DNA from 2 places in the Citricoccus parietis genome. Region 2 is predicted to be linked to the other one. Evidence: predicted binding sites of a transcription regulator. Region 2 holds the regulator's gene; the other holds the start of a gene.
What was found. Region 2 encodes HspR, which represses chaperone genes until heat shock. Its sites were predicted from a motif close to AAGTTGAGTCNNNNNGACTCAACTT; they were not measured.
Positions count from the first base shown of each region.

Region 1: a site for HspR is predicted at 7,429-7,453, ahead of ACFFIO_RS16850 (ATP-dependent Clp protease ATP-binding subunit). Genes of this name have one in related genera too.

Region 1 covers NZ_JBHLWH010000047.1:146,295-156,140, reverse strand. Annotated here, with positions in the region: gene ACFFIO_RS16870 (O-acetylhomoserine aminocarboxypropyltransferase/cysteine synthase family protein) at 1-1,297, shown strand, start outside; partial or broken gene ACFFIO_RS16865 (cystathionine gamma-synthase) at 1,299-2,481, shown strand; gene ACFFIO_RS16860 (DUF1852 domain-containing protein) at 2,586-3,584, shown strand; gene ACFFIO_RS16855 (methionine synthase) at 3,610-4,677, shown strand; gene ACFFIO_RS16850 (ATP-dependent Clp protease ATP-binding subunit) at 4,801-7,398, opposite strand; gene ACFFIO_RS16845 (DUF3592 domain-containing protein) at 7,537-8,283, opposite strand; gene ACFFIO_RS16840 (cold-shock protein) at 8,565-8,768, shown strand; gene ACFFIO_RS16835 (OBAP family protein) at 8,890-9,642, opposite strand; gene ACFFIO_RS16830 (hypothetical protein) at 9,793-9,846, shown strand, end outside.
Region 2 covers NZ_JBHLWH010000037.1:25,149-34,994, forward strand. Annotated here, with positions in the region: gene ACFFIO_RS12620 (penicillin-binding transpeptidase domain-containing protein) at 1-26, shown strand, start outside; gene trmB (tRNA (guanosine(46)-N7)-methyltransferase TrmB) at 75-1,004, shown strand; gene ACFFIO_RS12630 (BCCT family transporter) at 1,205-3,211, shown strand; gene ACFFIO_RS12635 (alpha/beta hydrolase) at 3,335-4,414, opposite strand; gene ACFFIO_RS12640 (heat shock protein transcriptional repressor HspR) at 4,504-5,124, opposite strand; gene ACFFIO_RS12645 (DnaJ C-terminal domain-containing protein) at 5,121-6,122, opposite strand; gene ACFFIO_RS12650 (nucleotide exchange factor GrpE) at 6,207-6,908, opposite strand; gene dnaK (molecular chaperone DnaK) at 7,056-8,951, opposite strand; gene ACFFIO_RS12660 (Dps family protein) at 9,383-9,846, shown strand, end outside.

The DNA of each region.
Region 1 (9,846 bases), on a different contig from region 2:
CCACGCCACGGAACAGATCCACGCCGGCTACGAGCCGGAGGCCCCCTACTGGCCGGTGGCCGTGCCCATCCACCAGACGGCGGCCTACCGCTTCCCCGACCACGCCACGGCCGCCTCGATGTTCCGGCTGGAGATCCCGGGGTTCACCTACAGCCGGACAGGCAACCCGACCGTCGCCGTCTTCGAGAACCGGCTGGCGGCCCTGGAGGGAGGGATCGGGGCCATCGGCACGGCCACGGGCCAGGCCGCCGTCGCGCTGTCCCTGTTGACCCTGCTCCACGGCGGGAAGCACCTGATCGCCTCCAGCCAGCTCTACGGCGGGACGGTCGACCTGCTGACGGACACCTTCGCCGACTTCGGCATCGAGACGACCTTCGCCGACCCGGCCGACCCGGCGGCCTGGGCCGCGGCGATCCGCCCGGACACCCGCGCGTTCTTCCTGGAGTCCATCACCAATCCGCTGGCCACCCTGCCGAACTTGCGGGCGCTGGCGGACATCGCCCACGCCTCCGGGGTCCCGGTCGTGGTGGACAGCACCTTGGCGACGCCGGCCCTGTACCGGCCGCTGGAACACGGCGCCGACGTGGTGGTGCACTCCGCCACCAAGTTCCTCGGCGGCCACGGAGCCGTGCTGGGCGGGGCGATCATCGACGGCGGCACCTTCGACTTCGGCGCCGCACCGGACCGCTGGCCGCAACTGGCCCGGCCCAGGGCCCGCTACGGCGGACAGGCCCTCACGGAGCGGCACGGTCGCGGCGCCTACCTCGCGCTGGCCCGCAGCAAGTTCCTGCACGACCTGGGCCCTTCGCTGGCCCCGGCCAGCGCCGCCCAGTTCATCCAGGGGCTGGAGACCCTCACAGTCCGCATCGCACGGCACGGGACCACCGCGCACGCCGTGGCGGAGCACCTGGCCGGGCATCCCGCCGTCGGGCGCGTCCACCACCCGGCGATTACCGGACATCCCAGTGCTGCGGTCGCGGCGCGGGACTTCCCGCTCGGCACGGGCTCGGTGTTCTCCTTCGACCTGGCCGCGGGCCCCGAGGCCGTCGGCCCGTTCATCGACGCCCTGGAACTGTTCCAGCTCGTGGCCAACGTCGGGGACGTGCGCTCCCTGGTCAGCCACCCGGCGACGATGACGCACTGCCGGCTCAGCCCGGCCCAGCGCCACGCCGCGGGGATCGCCGAGACCACGGTCCGGCTGTCCATCGGCCTGGAGTGTCCGGAGGACCTGATCGCCGACCTCGACCGTGCGCTGGCGGTCGTGCCGGCGTCCGCCCTGACCGGGAGGGCCCGCTGAGATGAGCATCCTTCCCGACACCGCGCGGACCACCCGCCGGGGATTCAACACGACGGCGGTGCACGCCGGCCAGCAGCCGGACCCGCTGACCGGGGCGGTCGTGCCGCCCATCTACCAGACCAGCACCTTCGTGCAGGACGGCATCAACGTGCTGCGCGGCGGCCACGAGTACAGCCGCGGGTCCAACCCCACGCGCAACGGATTCGAGACGCAGTTGGCGGCCCTGGAGCACGGGGTGCGGGCCTTCGCGTTCGCCTCGGGACTGGCCGCCGAGGACGCCCTGCTGCGCTCGGTGCTGCGCCCGGGGGACCATATCGTCCTGGGCGGGGACGGCTACGGCGGCACGAACCGGCTGATCAACAACGTCCTCGGACCCTGGGGCCTGCAGAACACGCCCGTGGACATCACCGAGCCCGCGGCGGTCGCGGCGGCGGTGCGACCGGGGGCCACCGCCGTGCTGTGGGTGGAGACCCCGTCGAACCCCCTGCTGGGCATCGCTGACCTGCCGGCCTGGGCGGAGATCGCACACCGGGCCGGCGCGCTGCTGGTGGTGGACAACACCTTCGCCTCGCCGTACCTGCAACGGCCGCTGGACCTCGGCGCCGATGCCGTGGTGCACTCCACGACCAAGTACATCGGCGGGCACTCGGACGTGTTGGGCGGAGCCGTGGTGGTGGCCGGCCGGGAGTTCCGCGGGCAGGAGCTGGCCGAGGCCGTCGGCTACCAGCAGTTCGCCGCCGGTGCCGTCGCCGGCCCGCAGGACAGCTACCTCGCCGCCCGCGGGCTGAAGACCCTGGGCCTGCGCATGGACCGGCACGGCGCGAATGCCGCGGAGCTCGCCGAGTGGCTGCAGGGCCATCCGGCGATCGCGCAGGTGTACTACCCCGGGTTACCGGACCATCCCGGCCATGGCCTGGCGAACCGGCAGATGGACGGCTACGGCGGGATCCTGTCCGTCCGGCTGGCCGGCGGCGAGGCCGCGGCCCGGGCCTTCGCGCAGTCCACGGAACTGTTCGCGCTGTCCGTCAGCCTTGGCGGGGTCGAGTCCCTGGTCTGCTACTGCTCGGAGATGACGCACGCCTCCGTGCAGGGCACGGCGCTGGAGGTGCCCGCCGACCTCGTCCGGTTGTCCGTGGGCGTCGAGGACGTGACCGACCTGCGGGCCGATCTCGAGGAGGCCCTGGACTGCGTGGGGCGCCTCGGGCGAGCAACACACCAGCAACAGCGAAGTGCGATTGAGATCAGCGCGGACGTGGGAAGTCGACCCACAGTCCAACGTGAGGAACTGATGCATCGGATCACCAGGACGAACGAATTCGCGTTCGATATCAGCACGACCCGCTTCGATGAGGAGTACTCCCCGTCCTCCACTTCTCGAGGCACGACGAACTTTGCGAATCTGGCCCGCGGCGAGAATCGTCAGCAGAACCTCCGCAACACCTTGTCGATGATCGATCATCGCTTCAATGACCTGGCGCACTGGGACAATCCGAGCCGAGACCGCTATGCCGTCGAGATTGAGATCGTCTCCGTCGATCTGCGCTTCGCCGCCAACGGCGAAGATGCGGTAATTCCCTTGATCGAGATCCTCGACGTGCGGATCCTCGACACGCTGTCCAACGTGCGTATCGACGGAATCGTGGGGAACAACTTCTCGTCGTATATCCGGGACTACGATTTCAGCGTATTGCTGCCGGAACACAACGCGAATGCGTCTCGGTCCAGCATCCCCAGCGACTTCGGCGAATTGCACGGGAAGCTCTTCAAGCACTTCCTCGACTCTGATGTCTACCAAGAGCGATTCTCACAGCCGCCCGTGATCTGCATCAGCGTTTCGAGCACCAAGACGTATCGTCGGCTCGAGAATCAGCATCCGATACTCGGGGCCGAATATCGGCAGGATGAACTCTCCTTGACTGATCGCTACTTCGAGAAAATGGGACTGCAGGTCCGCTACTTCATGCCCCGCGGCGCGGTCGCGCCCTTGGCCTTCTATTTCCGGGGCGATCTTCTCAATGACTATTCCAGTCTGGCGCTCATCGGACTCGTCAGCACGATGGAAGCGTTTCAGAAGATCTATCGCCCGGAGATCTACAACGCCAATTCGGCGGCTGGGCAGATCTACCGACCGAGCCTGGAGAATCGCGACTACTCGGTGACGCAGATTGCCTACGACCGCGAGGAGCGAAGTCAGCTGGCCCTCACGCAGGGGAAGTTCATGGAGGAGCACTTCGTGAAGCCACACCAGAGCGTTCTGGAGCAGTGGGCCGCGACCCACTGCCTCTGACCGGACGAGATACGGAGAATCACCGATGAACACACTGTTGCCCACCTCGATCGTCGGCAGCCTGCCCAAACCCTCCTGGCTCGCGGAGCGGGAGAAGCTGTGGTCGCCGTGGAAGCTGGACGGCGAGGAGCTGTGCGAGGGCAAGCGGGATGCACTGAGCCTGGCCGTCGACGAGCAGCGCCACGCGGGCCTCGACATCGTCAGCGACGGGGAACAGACTCGTCAGCACTTCGTCACCACGTTCATCGAACATCTCAACGGCGTCGATTTCGAGCAGCGTGAGACGGTGCGGATTCGTGATCGCTACGACGCGAGCGTCCCGACGGTCGTCGGCGCGGTGGGCCGTGAGAGATCGGTCTTCGTCGACGATGCGAAGTTCCTCCGCGCGCAGACGAGTCAGCCCATCAAGTGGACGCTCCCCGGTCCCATGACCATGATCGACACCCTCTACGACAAGCACTACAGGAGTCGCGAGAAGCTCGCCTGGGAGTTCGCGAAGATCCTCAATCAGGAGGCCAAAGAGCTGGAGGCGGCGGGCGTCGACATCATCCAGTTCGATGAGCCTGCCTTCAACGTGTTCTTCGACGAGATGAAAGAGTGGGGCGTGGCTGCACTGGAGCGCGCGGCCGAGGGATTGCGTAGCAAAACGGCCGTGCATATCTGCTACGGCTACGGCATCAAGGCCAATACCGATTGGAAGGCGACGCTCGGATCGGAGTGGCGCCAGTATGAGATGTCGTTCCCGCTGCTACAGCAGTCGACGATCGACTTGGTCTCCCTGGAACGCCACAACTCCCGCGTCCCGGTCGAGCTCATCGAGCTCCTTCGAGGCAAGGAGGTGATGGTCGGGGCCATCGACGTCGCCAGCGGCGCGATCGAAACCCCGGAGGAGGTGGCCAGCACCCTCCGGGAGGTGCTCCGGTTCGTCGATGCGGACAAGCTGTATCCGAGCACGAACTGCGGCATGGCGCCGCTGGCTCGACAGGTTGCGCGGGACAAGATGATCGCGCTCGCTACGGGCACGGAGATGATCCGAGCGGAACTCTCCGGAGCGAACCCCCTCGATGTGACGGCCAGCCGGGGCGTTCGCTGACGGAAGTCAACGAACGCCCCGGCCGGTTGGTTACGGGCACGCCCGCCGGTGACGACACCGGCGAGTTTCGACGCGGGGCGTGCTCGCAACGCATGGCTGTCAGCCACTCACGCCGGCAACCACTCAGGCCGCCAGCGCCTCCGGCACCTGAGCGGACCGCACCGGCCGCACCAACAGCTGCCCGTCGGCCACGGTCACCCGCACCGCGTCACCGTCAGCCACGGCCTCGGAGACCAGCAGGTCGGCCACCCGGTCGTCGAGCTCGCGCTGGATGACCCGGCGCAGCGGGCGGGCACCGTAGGCCGGCTCGTAGCCGGCCTCGGCGATCCAATCCCGGGCGGCGTCGTCCACCTCGAGGGCGATGCCCTGGGCGGCGAGCCGCTGCTCGGAATCGCCCAACTGCAGGCCAACGATCTGACGCAGCTCCGCGGCGGACAGTGGCGAGAACAGCACCGTGTCGTCGATCCGGTTGAGGAACTCCGGCCGCATGAACTCCTTGACCCGTCCCATCACCTTCTGACGGAGGTCCCGCCGCGCGGCCTCGGCGTCCGCCGAGACGAAGCCCAGCGGAGCCCCGCCGGAGGACATGAACTCGGAACCGAGGTTCGAGGTCATGATCAGCACCGTATTGCGGAAGTCCACGGTGCGGCCCTGGCCGTCGGTGAGGCGGCCGTCGTCGAGCACCTGCAGCAGCAGGTTGAACACGTCCGGGTGGGCCTTCTCGATCTCATCGAGCAGGATCACCGAGTACGGGCGGCGGCGGACCCGCTCGGTCAGCTGCCCGGCCTCGTCATAGCCCACGTAGCCCGGAGGGGCACCGACCAGGCGCGAGACCGTGTGGCGCTCGCCGAACTCGGACATGTCGAACCGGACCATCGCGTCCTCGTCGTCGAACAGCGACCCCGCCAGGGCCTTGGCCAGCTCGGTCTTGCCGACACCGGTGGGGCCCAGGAACAGGAAGCTGCCGACCGGGCGGGACGGATCGGCCATCCCGGTCCGGGACCGGCGGATGGACTTCGCGATCGCGGCGACCGCATCGTCCTGGCCGACCACCCGGGCATGGAGCTCGTCCTCCAGCCGCGCCAGGCGGGACTTTTCGGCCTCCGTCATCCGAGCGGCCGGGATACCGGTGGCACGGGAGACCATCTCGGCGATGGCGTCCTCGTCCACCACGGCGTCACTGTCCTCCGCGCCCCGCTCACGCCGGGCCGAGGCCTCGGCCAGCTGCTCGCTGATCTGGGCGACCTCGTCCCGCAGCTCGGTGGCGCGCTCGTAGTCCTCCGCGTTGACCGCCGCGTTCTTCTCGGCCTCCAACTCGGCGAGCTGGGACCGCAGCGCGTCCGTGTCCACAGCCGGGCCGGCGTCGTGCGGGCCCCGCTTCAGGGACAGCCGCGCCCCGGCCTGATCGATGAGGTCGATGGCCTTGTCCGGCAGGAACCGGTCGGCGATGTACCGGTCGGAGAGCACGACGGCGGCGCGCAGCGCCTCGTCCGTGTACGTCACCCGGTGGTGTTCCGCGTAGCGATCGGCCAGGCCGGTCAGGATCTGCACGGCGTCTTCCACGGAGGGCTCGCCGACGGTGACCGGCTGGAAGCGCCGCTCCAGGGCGGCGTCCTTCTCGATGGTGCGGTACTCCTTCAGCGTGGTGGCGCCGACCATGTGCAGGTCGCCGCGGGCCAGTCGGGGCTTGAGGATGTTGCCGGCGTCCATGCCACCGGACTCCCCGGAGCCGCCGGCGCCGACGATGGTGTGCAGCTCGTCGATGAAGACGATGGTGCTGCTGTCCTCGGCAAGCTCGTCCATGGCGCCGGTGAGCCGTTCCTCGAAGTCACCGCGGTAGCGGGTGCCCGCGACCATGCCGGCCAGGTCCAGGGCGATGACGCGCCGGCCCTGCAGCTGGGCGGGGACCTCGCCGTCGGCGATGGCCTGGGCCAGGCCCTCCACGATGGCGGTCTTGCCGACGCCGGCTTCACCGATCAGCACCGGGTTGTTCTTGGTGCGGCGGGCCAGCACCTCGATGGTCTGCTCGACCTCGTCCGCCCGGCCGATTACCGGATCCAGCCGGCCGGCCCTCGCCTCAGCGGTCAGGTCCCGGCCGAACTTCTCGAGGACGGAGCCCTCGGAGTCCTGTCCCGACGGTTGCTGGCCAGGCTGACCATTTTGTTGGTTCTGCTGGTGCTGCTGATTCATCTGCTGCTGGGCGGCGGACTGCAGGGACTGCGGGGTGACGCCCGCCTGGGTCAGGAGCTGGCCGGCGGGGGAGTCGTGGTTCAGCACGAAGGCGAAGAACATGTGCTCCGGATCGATGTAGGTGGAACCGAATCCGCGGGCCACCTGGTAGCCGTCCAGCAGTACCTTCTGGGCCGAGGCGTTCAGGGACGCGGTGGAGCTGGCGTCCTTCCGCTCGCTCGGGGCGGGCAGACGGTCGTCGACGGCGGCGATGAGGGTCTGCGGGTCGGCACCGGACTGGCGTACCGCGGTGTTGGCCGGGTCCTCGCCCAGCATGGTGCGGAGGATGTGCAGCGCGTCGACGTCGGTCTGGCCGCGTTCGGCGGCAAAAGTCGCGGCGGCGGCCAGGACGTCGTGGGTCCGCTTGCTGAGCAGGCGGGTGAGGTCGACGGGGCGTCCCTGCCGACCGACCCGCTGGCCCTGAAGGTAGCGGGTGAAGAAGTCGTCAAAGGAGTCGCCGTTGGAACCGGCGGGGCCGAAGAATGCGGGCAAAGTGTCCTCCCTGAGGTGTGTTTCCAGCGATAGTTGAGTGTGTTCAACTCAAGTAACGACGAGCGACGTCAGGATGTTCCCGGATCCGGGCTCAGGATCCAAAAACTTGAGCGGACTTGACTCAGGGAGGTTCAGGGGTCAGAGTTTGCGGGCTTCACGAACGTTGCGCGCGCCGGCGATGAACAGCACGAGGGGCAGGATCAGGAGGACGCCCGTGATGATCAGCACGATGGTGACTCCCCGAGGCAGTGAATCGGCATCCGCCTCCTTGTACTCGTGGACGAGGACGAATCGCTCGGGCTTCTCGGGGTCTGCATAGATCTGGAGTTCCTCTCCTGGAGTCCAAGCGGGGTCTGGATACTCCGCTGTGGACCAGATGGAACTGGTTTCGGTGCTGGACTCAGTGACTTCCCCCTGCATCACCTTGCCGTTGACGGTGTACTCAAGGGGTGCCGTCGTCCGCGTCGTATATTTCCGCCCGGAGTCGCGTGGTCGGCGCGTGGAATGCTCCACGGTCACGGGATCGACCACCACGCCGGTGGTTTCGATCCCTCCGGCCCTGAGTTGGGAGTATTCGAGCTGGCCTCCGTACTGCGCTGCGGCAAGGACGGCCCCGCCAATGAGGATGACGGCCGCCAGTGCCGCGGCGATCCAGCGGAAGACGCCGGTCCTGCGGGCGATGCGCTCGCTGTCCCAGCCTGGGGCGAAGTACCCGTTCCCCTGGCCGTCGTTGCGGTACCACCCGGTCGTGTTGCTCATCTCGAAGGCGAAGCGGCTCGTGGAGTGGCGGGGCGACTTCGTCCACCCCTCGGGAGGGGTGAAGGGCGCCGGAGTGTCTCCGGTCGGGGCCGGTGCGGACTCGTGGCGTTTGCTGCGTGCGATCACGGATTTGAGTGTAGATCCAGGTGGGGCCGCGAATCCCCGGGGTGCCGGAAGGCCCCGTTCTGCATGGCCGGGACAGCCGATGGTCCCCGTGGTTCCCAGAAGTGCTTTGATGCCGTACAGTTGCTTGCAGAAGTAGTTGTAGTAGATGCAGTAAGTCCGTCACCACTGCGGACCGGACGGCCTTCGGGTCGGATGGGGCGCTGGGGAAGCGGTATGTACACACCGCTTCGCCCCCGCTGGAAAAACTGGCGGGTTTAGCACCCTAAAGAAAAGAGGCCACCATGGCCACCGGTACAGTCAAGTGGTTCAACGCTGAAAAGGGCTTTGGTTTCATTGCCCCGGACGACAACTCCGCTGACATCTTCGTGCACTTCTCCGCCATCGACGGCGGCGGCTTCCGCGAACTTCAGGAGAACCAGAAGGTCGAGTTCGAGGCGACTCAGGGCGACAAGGGCATGCAGGCCTCGTCGGTCCGCCCCCTCTGATCTGATCAGACTCTAAAACGGCCGCTCACCCTCCGGGGTGGGCGGCCGTTTTGCTGTCTGCGCTATTCGGGGTGCTGGTTGAACCCCTGTTGTTGATAACCGGCTCCCCGGTCCCTGGTGGTTACCGCCGGAAGTCCATCTCCTCCAACCGGGTCTGCACCGTTCGGCCGCCTTCCCACGAGTTTGCGCCTGTGGCCACCTCCGGCGTCGGGATGTCCGCGCGGCTGGCGCGCTTGTGCGCCGTGGAGATGCCGAGCCGCCGGTCTCGGTTTCGGATGAGATCCTCATCGGCCTGCCCGTCCTGGGTGAGTCCCATCATCAGCTGCGGGATGCCGTAGGGGAAGTCGTCGCGATCGTACTGCCAGGTGTGGAACGTCTTGCCGTACGTCGTCACCAGATCGGTGAAGTAAGAATGCTCGGCCAGCTCCGGGACGCCGGGGGCAGCGAGCACGCCGGACTTCACCTCGTAGTGATGGCTGTGCCAGAGCCGCTTCTCATCCTCCGGCAGGCTGAGAAAGCGCTCCTCGGTGGTGATGTACTCGATCCCGATCAAGCGGGCATCGGGCGCGTTCCGGTCGAAGATCACGCACTGATGCAGATCATGGCGCAGATGGATGCAGAAGTGTGAGGCCTCTACCTGCCGACCCATCTCATCGGCGTACATGTGGAGGCCGTTGAGGTAGGTGCTCATCGCCTCCAGCGGATACTTCGGCTGGATCAGGCCGGAGGCCAGGTCCAGCACGCGGTGTTTCAGAGGATGGCCCTGGCCGACCTTGGCGGCGGTGACCACCTTGCGGCCGACGGCGGCACTGGCGGCAACCCCGAGTCCGGCGGCGAAGCCGAGGCCTATGGATTTCAGAGGTGTAGGTCCCATGGAGCCACCGTAGTGACCAGGACGCCGGAGCACACGGGTTCACTGCGCATTCGCTGTGGCCGTGACCGGACCGTGGTGGTGCTCGACGGCTACCGCCTTGGGACTGAACCAGGACGTGCAAACCTGCAGCTGACCGGACATGATGGAGCCATGGCTGACCACGACTTCATCATTCCCGCAGACCTGGCCCGCGCCGCCCGTGCC
Region 2 (9,846 bases):
AGGAGATCATCCCCTCGGAGGGGTGACCCCGGGGCCGATTCCCCCACTGATCTCCCGGTACCCTTGAAGTCCTCATGACCAGCGAACATCCCGCCCCCGCGCAGCACGCCCACGGGCACAACAACCGACCCGATCCGGAGCTCTACCGCACCGAGCCGGTGTCCTTCGTGCGCCGCGGCGAGCGGTTGAACCCACGCCGCCAGAAGACGTGGGATCGTTCCCACGGCAAGTACATCGTGGATGTGCCCCGGGACCGCGCCACCACGTCCGTGGCCGAGGGGACGGACATCCACTGGGACCAGGTCTTCGGCCGGACTGCCCCGCTCGTGGTGGACATCGGCTCCGGCCTCGGGGAGTCCACCGCCCAGGGGGCGATCGACCACCCGAAGTGGGACTTCATCTCGGTGGAGGTCTACACCCCCGGTCTCGCCGCCCTGCTCGTGCGGGTCGAGGACGAGGGTCTGGAGAACGTCCGCGGCGTCCAGGCGAACGCCCCCGAGGTCCTGGACCGTCTGCTGCCCGCCGGCGCGGTGCAGGAGATCTGGGTGTTCTTCCCAGATCCGTGGCACAAGACCCGCCACCACAAGCGCCGCCTCGTCAGCCCGGCCTTCGCCGACCGCGTGGCCCGGGTCCTGGCCCCCGGCGGCGTGCTGCGCCTGGCCACGGACTGGTCCAGCTACGCCGTGCACATGCGCTCCGCCATGGAGGCCCACCCGCAGCTGGCCAACGCCCATCCGGGCCGCGCCACCGGAGAGGACTCTCCGCTGACCCGGGTCCGGCTGGAGGGCAGGGAACTGGAGGTCGGGGCACAACCCATCGCACCCCGCACCGGCTCGGCTCGTGCCGGGGTCAGCGAGGCGAGTTCCGGGGCCGGCCTGGAGGACCCCGTGGACCACGAGGGAGGCTGGGCGCCCCGGTTCGAGGGCCGCCCGCTGACCAGTTTCGAGAACAAGGCGCTGCGCGCGGGACGGCTCGTGTTCGATCTCACGTACGTCCGCCTCTAGCCGCCTGCCCGCACCGGAGTAGGGCCCTCGGCAGATCACCCCGAGACACCACTTCGGCGCCCCCGCCTTTGCGCCAGCACCATCGGACAGGGATACTGGGAGGCCGAATCATCCACCGGCCTCCCCCAGGGCGCCAGCGTAGCGCCCGGCAGGTCCGGTCTGCGCGTTACCCTGGGCTGGTCACGACCGAAGGGACCCCGGTGCCCGACGCCACCCCCTCCCCTGCCACACCCAGTCAGCAGAAGAGCCCGCCGGAGAATTCCGGTGCCGTCGGGATGTACCCGCACGACATCCACCCCGGCCTGGTGCCCGGCATCGGCGTGGACGAGCAGCGCAACCGCTTCGGCCTGGACAAGCTCGTCTTCGGCATCACGGGTGCGCTGATCGTCGCCTTCGTGACGTGGGGCGTCATGGCACCGGAGTCCGTGTCCGAGGTCTCCGCCTCCGCCTTCGGCTGGTCCATGACCAACGCCGGCTGGCTGCTGAACATCACCGCCATCGTGGCCCTCGGGGCCATGCTGTTCATCGGCTTCAGCCGTTTCGGCAAGATCCGCCTGGGCCGTGACGACGAGGAACCGGAGTTCTCCCGCTTCTCGTGGGTGGCCATGATGTTCGGTGCGGGGATCGGCGTCGGGATCTTCTTCTTCGGTCCCTCCGAGCCCCTGTCCCACTACCTCTCCCCGCCGCCGGACACCGTGGCCGCCGGCACGGACTCCGCCCTGCACCAGGCCATGGCCCAGTCCCACTTCCACTGGGGCCTGCACGCCTGGGCCATGTACGCCCTGGTCGGCGGGGCCATCGCCTATGCCTCCTACCGCCGCGGCCGCGTCCCCCTGATCAGCTCGGTGTTCCGGACCCTCTTCGGAGCCCGGCAGACCGACGGCCTGGCGGGCAAGATCGTGGACATCTTCGCGATCATCGCCACCCTGTTCGGCACCGCCGCCACGCTCGGACTGGCCGCCATCCAGATCGGTCAGGGCGTGGAGATCATCTCCGGCGCCGGGCCCCTGGGCAACAACGGCCTCATCATCATCCTGGCGGTGCTCACCGCCGCCTTCATCATCAGCGCGGTCTCCGGCGTGGCCAGGGGCATCCGCTACCTGTCCAACATCAACATCCTGATGACGTTGGGCCTGATCCTGTTCGTGTTCATCGCCGGGCCCACCCTCTTCCTGCTGAACCTGCTGCCCTCGGGCGTCATGGAGTACGCGGACGAGATGTTCTCCATGATGGGCAAGTCCCTGTCCTGGGGTGCGGACACGGTGGACTTCCAGTCCTACTGGACCGGGTTCTACTGGGCCTGGTGGATCGCCTGGACCCCGTTCGTCGGCGTCTTCATCGCCCGCATCTCCCGCGGCCGAACGCTGCGGGAGTTCGTCCTGGTGGTCATGGGCGTGCCGACCTCCATCCTGATCTTCGCCTTCACCATCTTCGGCGGCGCCGCCATCTGGATGAACCGCAACGGCGTGGAGGGCACCGACGGCTCGGCCTCCGCGGAGTCCCTGCTGTTCACCCTGTTCGACCAGTTGCCGCTGTCCCAGATCACCCCGTTCATCGTGATCGCGGTGCTGGCCATCTTCTTCATCACCTCGGCCGACTCGGCCTCCGTGGTCATGGGCACCATGTCCTCCCGCGGCAACCCCGAGCCCAACAAGCTCGTGGTGGTCTTCTGGGGCCTGTGCATGATGGGCATCGCGGTGGTGATGCTGCTGGTCGGCGGCGAGACCGTCCTGACCGGCCTGCAGAACCTGACCATCCTCATCGCCCTGCCGTTCTCGGTCATCCTGCTGCTCATGGTGGTCGCCTTCCTGCGGGACCTGTCCACGGACCCCGAGGCCATCCGCCGTGACTACGCCAAGACAGCCATCTCCAACGCCGTGCGTCGCGGCATCGAGGAGCACGGCGACGACTTCGAGCTCTCCGTGCGCGAGGCCCCCGAGGGCCGCGGTGCCGGTGCCGACTTCGACTCCACCTCTGACCAGGTCACCGAGTGGTACCAGCGCACCGACGAGGAGGGTCAGCCGGTCGACTACGACTATGAGACCGGAACCTACGCCGACGGCTGGACGCCGGAGGGCACCGAGCCCCTCGCCGCCACGGCCAGCAGCACCGCTGACGCCAGCGCTGACGAGGCATCCAGCCAGGACCAGGCCGCGGGCCCCGGTGCCCAGGACCGCCGGCCGGGCCGGGGAACGTCCACCAGCTGACTCCGGCACTGCACTGACTGCCATCCGGACAGTCAGTGCAGTGCGAAGCGCTCCGTCCTCCGCCGGCTACCGGCGGAGAACGGGGCGTTCTTGTCTTCCGGTGGCACCCGGACGATCCGAGATTCAGTCGAGGGGCAGGCCCGCCGTCGCACGGGCGATGCGGTACAGCGAGGTGGTTCCCACGTCCCGGTAGCCGAAGCCGCGGTGCATCGGTCCGGAATCAGGCCGATGCCGCGACGTGTTGTGTCCGACCACACCGGCGAGACCACGCGAGTCATCCGCCCCGACCTCCAGCGGTGTGAACCGGTTCCAGCGTGGCCGCCGCGAGAGCAGCCGCCCGAGCCGGGACAGGTAATCGGTCTCCGCCAGCGCGAGGTAGATGTGCTCAGCCGTCAGCCCGAGCTTCCCGGGATCGTCCGCCAGGTCGCGGGGCAGGCCCACCACGCCGGACACCACCAGCGCATCCAGGCTGCGCGGCGGCTCGCGCCGCTGCAGGATCTGCAGGGCCCGCGCGGCCACCACGCTCCCGTAGGAATGGGCTTCCACGGCAGTGTGCGGAAGCGCCGCCCTCCCGCTCTGGGGTCCGACGCCCGCCCGCCCGGTCCCAGCGCCCGGTGCGGTTGCAGGGGGCCAGCCGGTCCCCACCGACGAGCCGGTCTCAACGGCGGGCGTGGAGCCGGCAGCGAGCCGCTCTCGGTAGTCGAACCAGCCGTCCAGGTGACGGGCCAGCCGGGCTCCGCCGCGCAGGGCGGACTGGCCGGACAGCACACCCCAGGGGCCGGGCGGGTGGTAGCCGAGCCAGGCCACCACGCACGGCAGTGACGCCCCGGCCTCCCGCTGGGCGGCCCACAATTGCCCGGCTTCCCGGACTGACCCCCACATGGCGGTGTGCACGAAGATCCCCATGCCGGAGACCTGCCAGGTCAGATGGCTGGCGGTGGACGGCTCCCCCACGGCGATGGCGGCGGAGGCCGGTCGCAGGGCCGTGCCGAGGTCATAGGCCAGCAGATGCCGCTCCGGGTAGGAGCCGTCCATGGAGCCCGGTTGCAAGGCGTGCACCAGACCGTCCAGGGCGGACTTCTGGCGTGGGCCGAGGCTCTGGCGACGGCGCATGTCCGCCCGGAGGCGGGCCCGGGTGGCCGCCCGCTCGGCGGCGTCCCAGATGTCCCGGCGAGCAACCGGCGCGACCTGCTGGTCAGGCATGGCCGGCTTGTCAGGCGTGGCCGGCTTGTCAGGCGTGGCCGGCTTGTCAGGCCCGACCGGCTCAGCCGGCTCGATCGGTTGCTCCGGCCTCAGCCCTGGCGTTTCCATATCCGCACCGTGGACGTCGTGCCGGGGCGCGGTTCCGATCCCTCGGCAGGGAAGTGCCGGCTCCCGGCGGTGGTGCCGGAGGCGGGGCCGGGGCCCGCAGTGATCTCGAAGATGCCGGGAGCGGCGGACAGAGCCGCGGCCGGGCGGCGCCACCGGGCGGCCCGGCGGGCGCGCTCGATGGTGGCCGCCGTCTCCGCGTCCCGGGCGCGGGAGGCGTGCTGCGATCCCGCCGAGCCGGCGTCGAAGGTACTGGTCACGTCCCCGGTGGCTCCCGCGGTGAACACGCGGGGGTAGCGGGCGTAGGCCTGGAAGGCCTGGATCTGCCCGGCGAGCTCCGCCACGGTGTTCTGCAGCTGCTCGACCTCGCCCTGCAGCTCCACGATCCGGCGGATGCCCTCCAGGGAGACGCCGTCCCGGCTGAGCTGCTGGATGGTGCGGAGCCGGTCCACGTCCTGCCGCGAATAGCGGCGCTGCCGGCCACCCTGGCGCTGCGGGACCACCAGTCCGATCCGGTCATACTGGCGCAGCGTCTGCGGATGCATATCCGCCAGCTCGGCTGCCACCGAGATGACGTAGATCGGCTCCTCCCAGAACGTGGTCACAGCCGGGCCTTGTCCGCCAGCCCCGCCCTCGGATGGTGTCCCGCGGTCGCGGCGGCGAAGGCCTCCACGGCGGCACGGGCGTCATCGGACAGGGAGGCGGGCACCTCAACCTGGAGCTCGACCAGGAGGTCTCCGGCCGGCGTCGAGCCCTTGGAGGGTTTCACGCCGCGGCCCTTGACGCGCAGCACGCGCCCGGAGGACGAGCCGGCGGGAACCTTGACCCTCACGGAGCCGTCCAACGTAGGCACCTCGATCGTGGCGCCGAGGGCAGCCTCGTCGAAGGAGATGGGCACGTGGACGCGCAGGTTGTTGCCGTCACGGTGGAAGAACGGGTGGTCCTTCACGCTGACGGTGACGATCAGGTCACCGGCGCCAGCGGCCCCGGGCGAGCCCTTGCCACGGGAGCGGACCTTCTGGCCGTCCTTGATGCCGGCGGGGATCCGGACGTCGATGACCTCGCCGTCCGCCGCCCGCAGGGAGATGGTGGTGCCACGCATCGCCCCGGCGAAGGAGATGCTCGTACTGGCGGTGCGATCCGCGCCCTTGGCCGGAGGGCCGCCGAAGCCGCCACCGCCGCCGAAACCACCGGAGCGGCCGCCGAAACCACCGAACAGATCGGCGAACTCAGGCGGGATGTCCCCGGTGGTCGGCCCGGAACGGCTGCGGCCGGCGCCGGTGTTGAACAGTCCGCCGAACATGTCCTCGAAGCCGCCGCCGGCAGGGCCGCCCGCGCCGGAACCGGGCGCGGAGAACCGTGCCCCCGATCCCATCGCCCGGATCGCGTCGTACTGCTGACGCTCCTCCGGGTCGGAGAGCACGGAGTTGGCCTCCGTGACCTCCTTGAACTTCTTCTCGGCGGCATCGTCACCCGGGTTCTGGTCCGGATGATACTTGCGGGCCAGCTTCCGGTAGGCCTTCTTGATGTCCGCTTCCGAGGCGTCCTTGGAGACACCGAGGACGGCGTAGAAGTCCTTGTCCACCCAATCCTGTGAGGCCATGGTGCCTCCTTTCCTGTCTGTCCTGTGGCCACCTCCGCTTCAGCCCGGGGGCTGTCCGGCGGGGCCTGTCTTGCGGCGGTCTGGTCAGCCTTCGCCGGCGGAGACCATCACCTGGGCGGCGCGCAGGACGCGCTCACCGCGGAGGTAGCCGTTGCGGAAGACCTGGACGACGTGCTCCTCCGGGATCTCCTGGCTCGGCTGGCGCAGCATGGCCTCATGGCGGGTCGGGTCGAACGGCTGGCCGACCAGGGAGTCCTGGTCCTGCCGCTCCAGCCCGAAGCCGGTGAGCACCGAGCTGAACTTGGTGGCGATCGAGGCGAACGGGCCCTCGGCGAGGTCGCCCGCGGCGCGCGCGGCGTCCAGGTCGTCCAGCACGGGCAGCAGGGCCGTCAGGACCGACTGGATGGCGTTGTCCTTGGACACGTCCCGGTCCCGGTCCACGCGGCGCTTGTAGTTCACGAACTCGGCCTGCACGCGCAACAGGTCGTTGCGCAGCTCCTCCTCGCGGGCGGTGGCGCTGACCAGCTCCGGGTCCTGGGCGCCGATGACGCCCTCGTCGGAGGCATCGGCAACACTGTTGAGGATCTGCTCGGCCTGGGAGAGCGCGTCTCCGTCCGCGTCCGCCGCACCGGAGCCGGCGTCGTTGTTGGTTTGTTCTTCAGCGGCGCCGGCGGGCTGGCCCGCCGGTTCGCGGACCTTCCCGGTCATCGGATCGATCCGGCGCTTGTCCTGGAAGCTCACCGGCTCCTCGCGCTCGCGGTCTTCTTCATTACCGTGGTTCGGCATGGTCTGGGGTCCTTTCCTCCGGTACCCCCGGGGCCGGCCGGCCCTGCCCTGACGGTGCAGGGACAGGATCCGACCGGCCCGGGTCCGGTGGCCCGCCGTCGGACGACGGGCCGGTATCAGCTAGGGATCAACGACGGGGGACGGGCCTTACTTGGACTCGCCCTTGGACTCGCCGTCCTTCGGCTCCTCCTCGTCCACGACCTCGGCGTCGACGATGTCCTCGTCCTCGCCGGCCGTGCCGGAGTCGGCACCGGAAGCACCCTCGGCCCCGGCAGCGCCGGCTTCGGAGGCCTGGGAGGCGTACAGGGCCTCACCGATCTTGGTCTGGGACGCCTGCAGCTTCTCGTAGGCGGCCTTCACCTCATCATCGTTGTCCTGCTTCTCCAGGGCGGCCTTGAGGGCGTCGACGTCGGCCTGGACCTCGGTCTTGATGTCCTCGGGCAGCTTGTCCCCGTTGTCCGCGAGCAGCTTGTCCACGGAGTACGCGGTCTGCTCAGCCTGGTTGCGGCGGTCGGCGGCCTCGCGGCGCTCCTTGTCCTCCGCAGCGTGGGCCTCGGCGTCCTTCACCATGCGGTCGATGTCGTCATCGGACAGCGAGGTGCCGCCGGTGATCGTCATGGACTGCTCGGTGCCGGTGCCCTTGTCCTTCGCGGAGACGTGGACGATGCCGTTGGCGTCGATGTCGAAGGTGACCTCGACCTGCGGCATTCCGCGCGGAGCCGGGGCGATCCCGGTCAGCTCGAAGGTGCCCAGCGGCTTGTTGTCCCGGGTGAACTCGCGCTCGCCCTGGAAGACCTGGATGGACACGGAGGGCTGGTTGTCCTCGGCGGTCGTGAAGGTCTCGGACCGCTTGGTCGGGATCGCGGTGTTGCGCTCGATGAGCTTGGTCATCACGCCACCCTTGGTCTCGATGCCCAGGGACAGCGGGGTGACGTCGATCAGCAGCACGTCCTTGCGCTCACCGGCGAGCACACCGGCCTGCAGGGCAGCACCCACCGCCACGACCTCGTCCGGGTTGACGCCCTTGTTCGGCTCCTGGCCGCCGGTCATCTCGGTGACGAGCTCCGCCACGGCCGGCATACGGGTGGAACCGCCGACGAGGACCACGTGGTCGATGTCCTTGACGGACACGCCGGCTTCCTTGATGACGTCCTCGAACGGCTTGCGGGTGCGCTCGAGCAGGTCCTTGGTCAGGTCCTGGAACTTGGCGCGGGACAGGTGCTCATCCAGGTGCACCGGGCCGTCCGCGGTCACGGACAGGTACTGCAGCGAGATGTTGGTGGAGGTGGCGGAGGACAGTTCCTTCTTGGCCTGCTCCGCCGCTTCCTTCAGGCGCTGCAGGGCGATCTTGTCCTTGGACAGGTCGGCTCCCTTGGACTTGGCCTGGGTCAGCAGCCAGTCGACGACCCGCTGATCCCAGTCGTCGCCGCCGAGGCGGTTGTCACCGGCGGTGGAACGGACCTGGATGGTGGAGAAGTCATCCTCGTCCTTGCCCACCTCGAGCAGGGAGACGTCGAAGGTGCCGCCGCCGAGGTCGAAGACCAGGATGAGCTCGTCTTCCTTGCCCTTCTCCAGGCCATAGGCCAGCGCGGCCGCAGTCGGCTCGTTGATGATGCGGGAGACCTTGAGGCCGGCGATCTCGCCGGCTTCCTTGGTGGCCTGACGCTCAGCGTCGTTGAAGTAGGCCGGCACGGTGATGACCGCGTCGGTGACCTTCTCGCCCAAGTAGTCCTCGGCGTCGTGCTTGAGCTTCATCAGGGTACGCGCGGAGATCTCCTGCGCGGTGTACTTCTTGCCATCCATCTCGGTGCTCCAGTCAGTGCCCATGTGGCGCTTGACGGAGGCGAGGGTGCGCTCGGGGTTGTTCACGGCCTGGCGCTTGGCGATCTCACCGACGAGGACCTCGCCGGACTTCGAGAAGGCGACGACGGACGGGGTGGTCCGGGAGCCTTCGGCGTTGGCGATGACGACGGGGTCGCCACCCTCCAGGACGGAGACGACAGAGTTGGTGGTGCCGAGGTCGATTCCCACTGCACGGGACATGGGCGGTTCCTTTCCTTGACGGACGATTCGAGGGCTGCGAGAGCCGGACGCCGCATGGTGCCGGACTGATGGCCGGGGCCTGCGGGCTTCCCCGCCATCCAGTCACCTGAGCGTTCAAGACTCAAGGTTTCATGTCCAGGAGGTCCCTGTCAATCTGCCTTGAGCCAACCTGACTCAACTTTGCCTTCGCTGGTGATAACCACGGGCCTCCGGCATTCATTCCCGGCGGACCCCCTGACATGCTTCGCCCACACCCGGCAGTGGCGATCGAGGGCCGTCAGGGGCGACTCCGCGCTTGTTCTGAGTAAGTCACATTAACGAAGGTGAGGCTTCGTTGCCTTGCGGGCAAGCTACCGGGGTGTTTGAGTGAGGGGATCGACACAGCGGCGCAATGCAGTACCGACAGTCGGCGCCGCACGAAAGGAGTCACGATGGCAGCGAAGAACAGCAAGGCCAAGGACACCCAGGCCAAGTACACCGTGCCCGGTCTGGAGATCGAGGACGGGCACCGCGTCGCCGAGATCCTCCAGATGCGCCTCCACGCCCTCAACGACCTCCAGCTGACGCTCAAGCACGCCCATTGGAACGTGGTCGGTCCGAACTTCATCGGCGTCCACGAGATGCTCGACCCCCAGATCGACGAGGTGCGCGCCGCCGTCGACGTCATCGCCGAGCGCATCGCCACGCTCGGGGTCTCGCCCGGGGGCACCCCCGGCGCCCTGGTGGCCGAGCGAACGTGGGATGACTACTCCCTCGGCCGGGCCGACACCATTGAGCACATCGCCGCGCTGGACCAGGTCTACGACGGCGTGATCGCTGACCACCGCAACGCCATCGAGGAGACCGGCAAGCTGGACCCGATCACCGAGGACATCCTCACCGGACAGACCGGGGA